3 regions of the Gordonia paraffinivorans genome follow, and region 2 is predicted to be linked to each of the others. Evidence: riboswitches for the same ligand, from Rfam matches in the RefSeq annotation. Region 2 holds a riboswitch; each other region holds the start of a gene.
The links. A riboswitch is a leader RNA that binds a small molecule or an ion and turns the genes downstream of it on or off. The one in region 2 is predicted to bind cobalamin.
Positions count from the first base shown of each region.

Region 1: it holds a riboswitch for cobalamin, as region 2 does, so the genes downstream of both, E1P53_RS19715 (CbtB domain-containing protein) here and metE (5-methyltetrahydropteroyltriglutamate--homocysteine S-methyltransferase) in region 2, are expected to answer to the same signal.
Region 3: it holds a riboswitch for cobalamin, as region 2 does, so the genes downstream of both, E1P53_RS16860 (FecCD family ABC transporter permease) here and metE (5-methyltetrahydropteroyltriglutamate--homocysteine S-methyltransferase) in region 2, are expected to answer to the same signal.

Region 1 is NZ_CAACYD010000007.1:1,463,208-1,466,861, reverse strand. Features, by position in the region: gene E1P53_RS19730 (acyl-CoA dehydrogenase family protein) at 1-803, opposite strand, end outside; gene E1P53_RS19725 (histidine phosphatase family protein) at 939-1,445, opposite strand; gene E1P53_RS19720 (CbtA family protein) at 1,471-2,298, opposite strand; gene E1P53_RS19715 (CbtB domain-containing protein) at 2,326-2,583, opposite strand; cobalamin riboswitch at 2,621-2,808, opposite strand; gene E1P53_RS19710 (ATP-dependent helicase) at 2,822-3,654, shown strand, end outside.
Region 2 is NZ_CAACYD010000007.1:956,855-960,508, forward strand. Features, by position in the region: gene metE (5-methyltetrahydropteroyltriglutamate--homocysteine S-methyltransferase) at 1-2,098, opposite strand, end outside; cobalamin riboswitch at 2,263-2,433, opposite strand; gene E1P53_RS17385 (oxygenase MpaB family protein) at 2,586-3,572, opposite strand; gene E1P53_RS17390 (TetR/AcrR family transcriptional regulator) at 3,633-3,654, shown strand, end outside.
Region 3 is NZ_CAACYD010000007.1:838,667-842,320, reverse strand. Features, by position in the region: gene E1P53_RS16865 (L-lactate dehydrogenase) at 1-935, opposite strand, end outside; cobalamin riboswitch at 1,060-1,242, shown strand; gene E1P53_RS16860 (FecCD family ABC transporter permease) at 1,284-2,363, shown strand; gene E1P53_RS16855 (ABC transporter ATP-binding protein) at 2,363-3,208, shown strand; gene E1P53_RS16850 (ABC transporter substrate-binding protein) at 3,205-3,654, shown strand, end outside.

The sequences.
Region 1 (3,654 bases), 510 kb from region 2:
ACGAACCCGGCCTTGGCGCCCTCGGCGCCGCGGGCGTCGGAGCCGGTGTCCTCGGTCTCGCCGAGCAGGCGGTCCTTGCCGAGGCGGACGTTGTCGAAGAACAGCTCACCGGTCGGCGAGCTCATCATGCCCATCTTCTTGAACGGCTTACCCTGCGTGAGACCGGGCATGCCCTTGTCGAGGACGAAGGTGAGCACCTTGCGGTCGCGGATCGGGGTGTCGCTGCCGTCGTCGAGCTTGGCGAACACGACGATGGTGTCGGCGTACGGGCCGTTGGTGATGAAGGTCTTCTGACCGTTGAGGATGTAACCGTCGCCGTCGCGGCGCACGGTTGTCTTCATGCCGCCCAGCGCATCCGAGCCCGAGTCGGGTTCGGTGATGGCCCAGGCGCCGATCTTCTCCATCGTCACCAGTTCCGGCAACCAGCGCTTCTTCTGTGCGAGGGTGCCGCGGCTGCGGATCGTCGACGCGGTCAGGCCCATGCTCACGCCCAGCGAGGCGACGAGGCCGAGACACACGCCGGCCAGTTCGATGTTGACCATCATGAACATCGAGCCGCCCATGGCGCCGCCACCGCCGCCGGACGACTCCTTCTTCTCCCCGGCGGCCTCGGCCGCGAGTTCCTTCTCCAGCGCGTCCTTGGCCATCTGGTCGACGCCGAAGGTCTGCAGCAGCTTGCGGGTGATGTCGTAGGGCGGGAGCTGGCCGGACTCGAGCTCGTCGACATGTGGCCGGATCTCCTTGTCGATGAACGCGCGCAGCGCATCCCGAACCATCAGGTCTTCTTCGGACCACTCGAACATCGTCACTCTCCCAGACCGGTAGCCACCGAGGTGGAACACGTTTCACTTTGCCGGTTCAACTGTGTCAGGAGTCACTGTCGATGTCTAGGCACATCACGGCGATTCCGTCTCTTCGTGTCTTCGCCGTGCGTCGTCTCACCCGCCGGTACGGTCCCGGGGCCACCGGTACACGGCCGCCGGCCGGACCTCGGTCCGGAAGTAGTCGGAGGCCTCTCGGCACAGCAGGGCCTGGGCGACGGGCATGGCCACGACGACCGCACGGCCGGCGATCTCGTCCATCATGTGGTCCCGCCAGGCGTGGAGGCGATCGACGAGGCCGGCGATGCTCTCCCCTCCGTGCGGTGTCGCGCCGGGGTCGGCGAACCAGGCCGCGAGGTGGTGCGGCGGGACCTGTTCCGGCGCGAGGCCGGCCCATGCGCCCACGTCCAGGGTGCGCAGCGCGTCGTCGACGATCTGCTCGACGGGTGCGCCGAGGAGACGGGCGCTCTCGAGGGTCGCCGGCTCGGGCCCACAGGCGACGACGGGTTCGATGCCGCCTGCCACCGCGACGACGTCCCGGCGCCCCCGGTCGTCCAGCGGCGCCTCACCGCCGAAGCGCACCGACCTGTTGGGGCCGGTGCGCCCGGCGGTGATGATCTGCATCAGCGGTGAGTGCACCCGGCCGCGCTCACCTCGAACCGGCGCCGACGACGGTCCGCCCGTCGCTCCTCGAACGCGACATCGCGCCGAGGGCCACCGCGAAGGTCAGCGTCAGGACGGTCCAGAGGATGACCTGGTTGGCGATCGCGTACACGCGGAAATCGCCCACCACGTCGGCCGGGAATCCCGGGAACACGATCTGCCCGGCGTCGTCGCGCAGGGGTTCGGGGACCTCGTGGAACGACGGCAGCACCGCGATGGTGACGCCCACGGCGACCAGATACGCCGCCGTGCCGACGATCCCCGAGACGAGCCCGCCGATCCGCGGTCGCAGCCACAGCGCGAGCACCACGGCCGCGATGGCGAGCACCACAGACGCCACGGTGATCGTCAGGAACGCCGCGGTCCGCTCGCCGATGGTCTCGTCGTCGCCGACCGCGGGCGGATTGCCCGGGTAGGCGAAGAACGGCACGCCGAAGACGGCGACGAACCCGATCACGCCGAGCGCGCCCGCGACCGCGCGCGGGTCGGTCGCCGGGTACCGCCTGCCGACGTAGGACCACAGGACCGTGAACGCGACCGCGAAGAACGCTCCCATGCAGAGTGCGAACACCAGAGTGCCGACACCGGCCCCGAGGTTCTCCTGCATGGCGCGGGTGAAGACCTCACCCTCCTCGCCGTGGTGGTGGTGTCCGCCCGCGGCGTGTTCGAGGGTCTCCTCGGCCTCCGAACGCGCGCCCTCGTAGTCGATGGCCTTGCCCACGACCGGTTCGATGAACATCCGGGCGAAGACGAACGAGATGATGCCGGCGATCAGACCCGACAGCAGGCCCGCGCCGATGAACTTCTTCTCCATGTGAACTTGTCCCCTTCCGCCGGTCGCTCAGTGGCAGGGGAAGCCGAGGAAGTGGCGTGCGTCGTGCACGAACTCGTGCACGTAGGTGTTCTCGCCGAACACCGACACCACGCCCTGGTCGTACCCGAGGAAGTAGTAGGCCAGTGCGGCGAGCAGCACGGTGAGGCTCAGCCAGAGCGCGGCGCTCGCCGCGGAGAGGTTCGGCACCGCGATGGCCCGCGGTGCGGCCGCGGCCGCTGTCGTGCCGGATACGGGGATTCCCTGATCAGGGGTTCCGATGGTCATGTGTCGGTGTCCTTTCGCCGATCTCGCGTCGGAGAGTTGTGGATCTCATCCGCCGGCACGGCATCCTGGCTCGCGTCGACATCGGACACCGTCGAGATACTCCCGACCGCGTCCGGTTGTCGTCGCTCACAGTGGCGCGACCGCTCCGGATTCTCACCGGATTCCCCGTACAGGCGTACGTCGACCTTATACGCACGCGATACGGCCGTCTGTCGCACCGGTGAGACATAGTGGAGAGATGCCCCGCCCCTCGGTGCTCGACCGCTTCACCGCCCCCACCCGGCGGTGGTTCACCAGCGCCTTCACCAAGCCCACCGCCGCGCAGAAGGGCGCGTGGACCTCCATCGCCGACGGCGCGAACACCCTCGTCATCGCACCGACGGGCTCCGGCAAGACCCTCGCGGCATTCCTGTGGGCCCTCGACCGGCTCGCCGCCGAGGCCGCCGGGCGGGCCGCCGAGCCGAGACGGACCGGTACCCGCGTCGTCTACATCTCGCCGCTGAAGGCGCTCGCGGTCGACGTCGAGCGCAACCTCCGCGCCCCGCTGACCGGCATCACGCGCGCCGCGCAGGAGCTGAACCTGCCCGAGCCGAACATCACCGTCGGCGTCCGCTCCGGCGACACCCCGGCGGCCGAGCGCCGCAGTTTGATCAAGTCGCCGCCGGACATCCTGATCACCACGCCGGAGTCGCTCTACCTGATGCTTACGTCGGCGGCGCGCGAGACGCTCACCGACGTCGAGGCGGTCATCGTCGACGAGGTGCACGCCGTCGCCTCGACCAAGCGCGGCACCCATCTCGCGCTCACCCTCGAACGTCTCGACGAGCTGCTCGAGAAGCCGGCGCAGCGCATCGGCCTGTCGGCGACGGTGCGGCCGCCCGAGGTGGTGGCCGGCTTCCTGTCCGGGGCCGCCCCGTGCACCGTCGTGAAGCCGAAGGCCGAGAAGACCTTCGACCTGCGCGTCGACGTGCCCGTCGAGGACATGGCGAACATCCCGCCGCCTCCGGGTCCCGAGGGTGCCGGCGCAGAACTCGACGACGCGTTCTCGCCGACCGCGGGATCGCTGTGGCC
Region 2 (3,654 bases):
AGACACCGGGTCCCACCGCGTTGCGGAACCCGGCCTCATCGAGGACGCCGAGAACCTCCATGTGGGATCGCGCCGCCTCGATCGAGGTGACATCGGCATCGAGCTCCGCGATGGCCCCGATGACCTCACCGAACTCGGAGTAGCAGAGATGGGTGTGCACCTGGGTGTCGTCACGGACGCCGCAGGTCGCGAGCCGAAACGCCCGCACGGCCCACGCGAGGTATTCGGGCTTGTCGGCGTCGCGGAGGGGTAGTAGCTCGCGCAGCGCGGGTTCGTCGACCTGGATGATCCCGACACCGGCGTTCTCGAGGTCGATCGTCTCGTCGCGTATCGCGAGGGCGATCTGGAAGGCCGACTCCGACAGCGGCTGGTCGTCGCGGACGAACGACCAGGCGAGGATGGTGACCGGGCCGGTCAGCATCCCCTTCACCGGCTTGTCGGTGAGGCTCTGCGCATACGTGGTCCAGTCCACCGTCATCGGCTGGGGGCGCGAGACGTCCCCGAACAGGATCGGCGGCCGGACACACCGGGTTCCGTACGACTGCACCCAGCCGTTCGCAGTCGCAAAGAACCCGTCGAGCTGCTCGGCGAAGTACTGCACCATGTCGTTGCGTTCGGGCTCACCATGCACCAGGACGTCGAGACCGATCGACTCCTGCAGCTCGATGACATCGGCGATCTCCGACCGCATCCGAGACCGGTACTCCTCTGCATCGATCTCACCCGCGCGCAGCGAGGCCCGTGCCAGACGGATCGCCGACGTCTGCGGGTAGGACCCGATCGTGGTGGTGGGAAGGACAGGAAGATCCAGTCGTTCTCGTTGTGCAGCAGCACGTTCGGGAGCAGGGGCACGGGTGGCGTCCTGGACGGTGATGGCAGCGAGGCGCCCCCGGACAGCTGGGTTGTGCAGCCTCGGATCTGTCGCGCGACTCGCGAGTGCAGTCTTGCACTCGGTGAACGCGACGGCGTGCGCCGCGCGTCCGTCGCGTAGGGCACCTGCGAGCACGCTCACCTCTCGGAACTTCTCCGACGCAAAAGCGAGCCAGCCGCGCAGTCCGGCGTCGAGATCGTCCTCGGCAGCCAGCGTGTACGGGACGTGCAGGGTCGAGCACGACGTGGACACCGCGATCGACCCGGCGGAACCGAGGAGGGTGCCCAGCGTGCCGAGCGCCTTGTCCAGATCTGTGCGCCAGACGTTGCGGCCGTCCACGACTCCGGCGACGAGGAGTTTGTCCGCCAGACCAGGTGTGCCGGAGACGGTCTCGAGGCTTCCCTCGATGAGATCGACGGCTATGCCCTCGATCGGCGTCCGTGACAGGCTGGTGAGCCTGCATCCCGGGTCGCCGAAGTAGGTGGCCACGACGATCGACGGCCGGTGGGTCTCGGCCCCCAACGAGGTGTAGACCCTCTCCGCCATCGACCCGAGATCTGCGGCGGAATCGGTGACAAGGATCGGTTCATCGATCTGCACCCACCCCACCCCGGCGTCGGCGAGCTCAGCGAGTAGCTCGCGGTAGCAGGGGACCAGCTCATCGAGGCGACCGAGCGGCGTGCCCGCTCCGTCGACCGGTTTGGACAGCGCGAGGAAAGTGACCGGACCGACGACGACCGGCCGCGCCGGCACTCCCGCCTCGAGAGCCTCGGCGACCTCGGCGAGGATCTTGTCCGCCTGCAGCCGAAATGCGGTGGAGGGTCCGATCTCGGGCACCAGATAGTGATAGTTGGTGTCGAACCACTTGGTCATCTCCAGCGGCGCGATGTCGGCGGTGCCGCGCGCCGCCGCGAAGTAGCGGTCGAGCGGATCGTCGGCACCGGCGAAGCGATCGGGGAGTGCGTCGAGCATCACCGCCGTGTCGAGGACCTGGTCATAATAGGAAAAGGTGTTCACCGGGACCGAGTCGTGGCCCGCGTCGACGAGCTCTCGCCACTGGGCCCGTCGGAGTTCGGCGGCGGTCTCCTCGAGTTCGGCACGGCTCGTTCGGCCGGCCCAGTAGCCTTCGACGGCTCGCTTCAGTTCGCGCCTCGGTCCGATACGCGCGGTCCCGAGAACGGTTGTGGTGAATGGTGCCGCTGACGCGCGGCCGGTGGTGTCGGACATGGTCGTCGACTTCTCCTACGGACGAAACGGATGGACCGCCGCCCATTTCGGGGAGAGTCGAAGAAGCCCCGGGTGCGTCGTACGCGCACGAACCAACGCCAGTTCGACCTGCGCCCAATCCTCGAGGCGGCGAGCCACCGGACGCGGCGCGCCCGGTACACATGGCAGGTCTTCGGGCTCGCCGTCGTTGCTCGACAAGAGCATTCCTACTGACCGTCGCTTCCCAAGCCCTGCGGGCTCAGTGCTGTTGACGGTGGTCGTTACGGCATACCGCTGCGGGGACAGCTCCGGATTCGCACCGGATTCCCTCTCGTCCGCCGGACTGGCCGGCGGACTCGACGCCGTGCGGGGAGTAGGGGCTCCATTTCTCTCGGCACGGCGGACCACATGCGGACTCAACATTAGACAGAGGGCCGCACGGAAAGCCAGTCGTCAATCGGCTGCGGGCTCCGCGGATGCAACTCTTCGAGTCGTCGGGGAGATCCGGCTACCGTCCTGCCGACGCCGGGCACTCCGGCGCGAACGAGTCCAGCTGGATCGATCGGTACGTCTGTGCCAGACGTTCGCGGCGGTACTCGTGATAGGCCATGGGGGTCAGCACGATTCGACGCGGAAGTCGGCGCCACGCGGTCTGCAGCAGACGCTGGTAGAGCCGGAACTCCCAGCGTTCACGACGGCCGAGTCGCACCGGGGTCGCCGCGCGGACGCCGGGATGCATGATGCTGAACGAGCACACCTTGACCACGTGGCCGGCGACCGGGCGGATGACGAGCCAGACGGGGGTCAGGGCGGCCCGGACCACGGGCGGGAGGCCGATCGTCGGCAGCGGCAGTCGGGTCAGCGCCTCGGTGACCTCGTCGAGGAACGGATTCGGCTGCACGCGTTCGGCGACGACGTCGTCGTACCAGCGCTGCGCATCGGCCAGCGTGGGCGGGAGTCCGTAGGACCTGCCGGGCAACTGCAGCACGCCGAACCGCTCGAGCATGAGCGCGTAGGCGAGTTCCTCCTCGTCCGGGGTGAGTGCGATGCCCGTGCACGGGGTGAAGCTGTGGAGGTAACCCATCATGGCGCTCATCGCGATCCAGTTCCACAACGTCGGATCCAGGGCGCTGTAGCGCGTCTGGGCGAAGTCGCCCACTCCGGCGCCGCGGACCTCCCGATGCAGGAACTTGAGCCGGTCGGCGAAGGAGTTCCGCGTGCGCTCGTCACCCCACAGCACCAGCTGTTCGGCGCCGAAGCTGCGGAGTCCGCGATCGACGAAGTTGTCGGCGAAGCGGCCCGTGCGGTCGACCGCGGCGGCCACGGGCTCCAGCGCGACCTGGTCGAAGAACGACGCGCCGAAGAATCCGAAGAGCACGCTGCCCAGGTGCCACCGGAACTGCTCCACGGCCGGCGGCAGGTCGGTGAGATCGACTGAGGCGGCCGACGTCCGCGTCTGGGTGTCGACGGGCTTCGGCTGGTCGGTGATGGTCATCGTTCCCCCGGGTAAAATGTTAGTGGTTGCGCTGGACGCTAACATTGGGAAGATGTCTGTGTGAAGACCCCGGGCATGTCGC
Region 3 (3,654 bases), 120 kb from region 2:
TGCATCCGGCGCAGCGTCTCCGCCGACGCGAGCAGCCCCTCTCGCTCCTCGTCCGACAGCGGCACCTCGAGCCTGTTACGCGCACCGCCGCGATCGATCACGGTCGGCAGCGACAGGCACACGTCCTCGAGGCCGGGGAACCCGTCGGCGACCGTCGAGACGGGCATGACCCGGTGTTCGTCGCCGAGGACCGCCTCGACGATGCGCGTGGCCGCGAGTCCGATGGCGTAGTTGGTGGCGCCCTTGCCCTCGATGATCTTGTACGCGGCGTGCACCACCTCGTCTCGAATGGCCTCGCGCGCAGCGAAATCCATCGGCGGTCGACCGGGCAGCGGAGTCCACTGCGTCAGCGGGACCCCGCCGATCGTCGCCGACGACCACAGCGCGATCTCGGTGTCGCCGTGCTCGCCGACGATGTAGGCGTGCACGCTCTGCACGGCGACCCCGCAGTGGTCGGCGATCAGGAACCGCAGCCGCGACGAGTCGAGCACCGTTCCCGAACCGAACACCCGATTCGGCGGCAGCCCGCTGACCTCCAACGCCGCGCGCGTGACGACGTCGACGGGGTTGGTGACCATGAGATAGATCGCGTCTGGCGCAACCTCCAGGACCCGGGGCAGGATCGATCGCGTCAGGCCGATTGTGGCCTCGGCCAATTCGAGCCGCGACTGTCCCGGTTTCTGTTTGGCGCCGGCGGTCATCACGACGACGTCGGCACCTGCGCACACCGACATGTCGTCGGAGCCGACGACATCGGCGCGGGGCACGAACTCCAGACCGTGCGAGAGATCGAGGACCTCCGCGGCGACCTTCGCCGCGTTGACGTCCATGAGCGCGATGCTGCGCGCGACGCCACGGATCAGCGCGGAGTACGCGATCGCGGTGCCCACCGCACCCGCGCCGATGATCGCCAGCTTCGTCGGTCGTCCATTCATCGGGTCACCGTCCGCCTCGGTTCGCTTCGGGTCACATCGCCTCGTGGACACAAGGATAGGTGTCGTCGTCGTCCCGCGCCCGACGACCGCCTCGCCGGCGACGCCGCCCGGCGCCGGGGTTGGTACCCTCACCCTCGAGAGCGGTCGCACCCGCACCACGCGGAGGCAAGGGAACCTGGTGGGAATCCAGGACTGGCGCGCAGCGGTATGGGGGACGAACCCGACACACGGCCACTGGGGCAACCCGGGAAGGCGTCGGGTCCGGTCGAACCCGAGTCCGAATACCTGCCGCTCTCGACGAGTCCATCAGCGTCTCGCGCACAGACGCTCAGACCGAGGTGAGAACACGTGTCCCGTCCTCCCGACGGCACGACGCCGGTCGCCACCGCATTGTCGGTGCGGCGACTCCCGTCCGTGCCGCTTGCCCTGATCCTGTTGGCGCTCACGCTGGTGAGCATCACCCTGGCCACCGCGTTCGGCGCGGAGACCATCCCGATCGGAGAGGTCTGGCGCACCGTCGCCGGGCGTCTCCGCGGCGCCGAGGTCGACGCCGCGCATGCGGTCATCGTCTTCGATCTCCGGTTGCCACGGTCGATTCTCGCCGCGATCGTCGGCGGCGGCCTCGCACTCGCCGGTGCGCTGATGCAGGCACTGGTCCGCAACCCACTCGCCGAGCCTTACCTGTTGGGTGTGTCCGCCGGCGCCGCAGTCGGCGCGACCGTGGTCATCACGCTGGGTTCCCTTGCTGTGCTGGGAGTTTGGGCGCTCTCCGGCGGCGCGCTGCTCGGCTCGCTCGCGGCCTCGGTCGCGGTGTACGTCGTCGCCCGTGCGCAGGGAGGGCTGACACCGCTCCGGCTGATCCTGTCCGGGGTGGTGCTGTCGTCGGCGTTCATGGCGCTGTCGTCGCTGCTGGTCTTCACCGCCGCCGACCCGCACGCTGCCGACAACGTCATGTTCTGGATGCTCGGCAGCGTCGCCGGCGCGACCTGGGCAAAGGTGCAGATCGCGGGAGTGGTCGTCGTGGTCGCCGTGGTCGCGATGCTCGCGATCCACTCGTGGCTCGACGCCTACGCCGCGGGCACCGACACCGCGTCGTCCCTGGGGGTTCCGGTTCGCGGCGTCCGCAGCGCACTGTTCGCCGTCCAGGGAGTTCTGGTCGGGGTGATGGTCGCCGTTGCCGGCGGTATCGGCTTCGTCGGCCTCATCGTCCCCCACGCCGCACGCCTGCTCGCCGGCGCGACCCACCGGGCGATGCTCCCGGTCGCGGTCTGCGGTGGGGCACTGTTCCTGGTCTGGGTCGACGTGATCTCCCGGGTCGTGGCGTCACCCCGAGAGATGCCGCTCGGCATCGTGACCGGACTGATCGGCGCCCCGGTCTTCCTGTTCCTGATGGGTCGCCGCCAATACGTGTTCGGCGGGAGCGCCTGATGCCCCCGACCCGATTATCCGCGACCCGACCACCAGCACTGTCGCTTCACGCCCGGGCGGTCGGATGCAGACGCGGGTCCCGGATGATCCTGCGCGACGTGAACATCGACGTCCCGGCCCGCACCCGACTCGCGATCGTCGGCCCCAACGGCGCCGGTAAGTCCACCCTGCTCCGAACGCTGTGCGGGCTCGCATCGCCGGCGAGCGGACGGGTACTCGTCGACGACGACGACCTCGGCAGGCTTCCGGCGCGGCGGCGGGCCCGCTCGATCGCCGTCGTCGGGCAGGACGAGTTCCCCTCCGCGGAGCTGACCGTCGAGGAGGCCGTCGGGCTCGGGCGCACGCCCTACCGATCATCTTGGGCCACGGGCGATTCCGACGATGTCGCAGCCGTGCGCGACGCCCTGCGGGCGGTGGGTCTGGCCGGCTGGGAGCACAGGCCGTGCACCCAGTTGTCCGGTGGTGAACGGCACCGCGTCGTGCTGGCCCGTGCCCTCGCGCAGCAGACCCCGATCATCGTTCTCGACGAACCGACGAATCATCTCGACGCCGCGTGGCGCCTGCGCCTGATGCAGGTGCTCGACGACCTCGAGGCAACGGTGGTCGCGGCGATGCACGACCTCGACCTCGTACTCCGCCACTTCGACGCGGTCGCGGTCGTCGCCGACGGCGGGATCATCGCGCACGGACCACCGCTCGAGGTGCTCACATCCGAGTTGCTGGCCGCGGTCTTCGACGTGGCCGGCAGCGTCGTGCCCCATCCCGAGACGGGGCAGCCCCACCTACTCCTGAACTCGCCCATCGCGTCTGCCCGGCAGATGCTCGACATCGAGGAATCCCTGTGAAACCCACACTCCCCAGCACACTCATCACCGTCTCCGCTCTCACCGCGGCTCTCCTCGCCGGCTGCGGAACCGACAGCACCACAACATCGGCGAACACCGTCACGGTCACCAATTGCGGCGAACAGGTCAGCTTTCCGCAACCCCTCGAGCGCTTCTTCGTCAACGACGGCGGGATGATCGCGATCGCACTGGCCGCCGGCGCCCGCGACAAGATGGTGGCCGTCAGCTCGCTCGCCCGCGACAAGGACGTCCTGCGGCTCGTCTACGGCCCGGAGCAGGTCGACACCCTCAACGAGGTGTCCACGCAACCGCCTACCCTGGAGAACATCGTCGGCGCCCGGCCCCAGGTCCTCTACGCCGGATACAACTACGGCATGAGCGAATCCCGCGGGATCACCCCCGAAATCCTCGCCTCACACGGCATCGACGTGTACCAACTGTCAGAG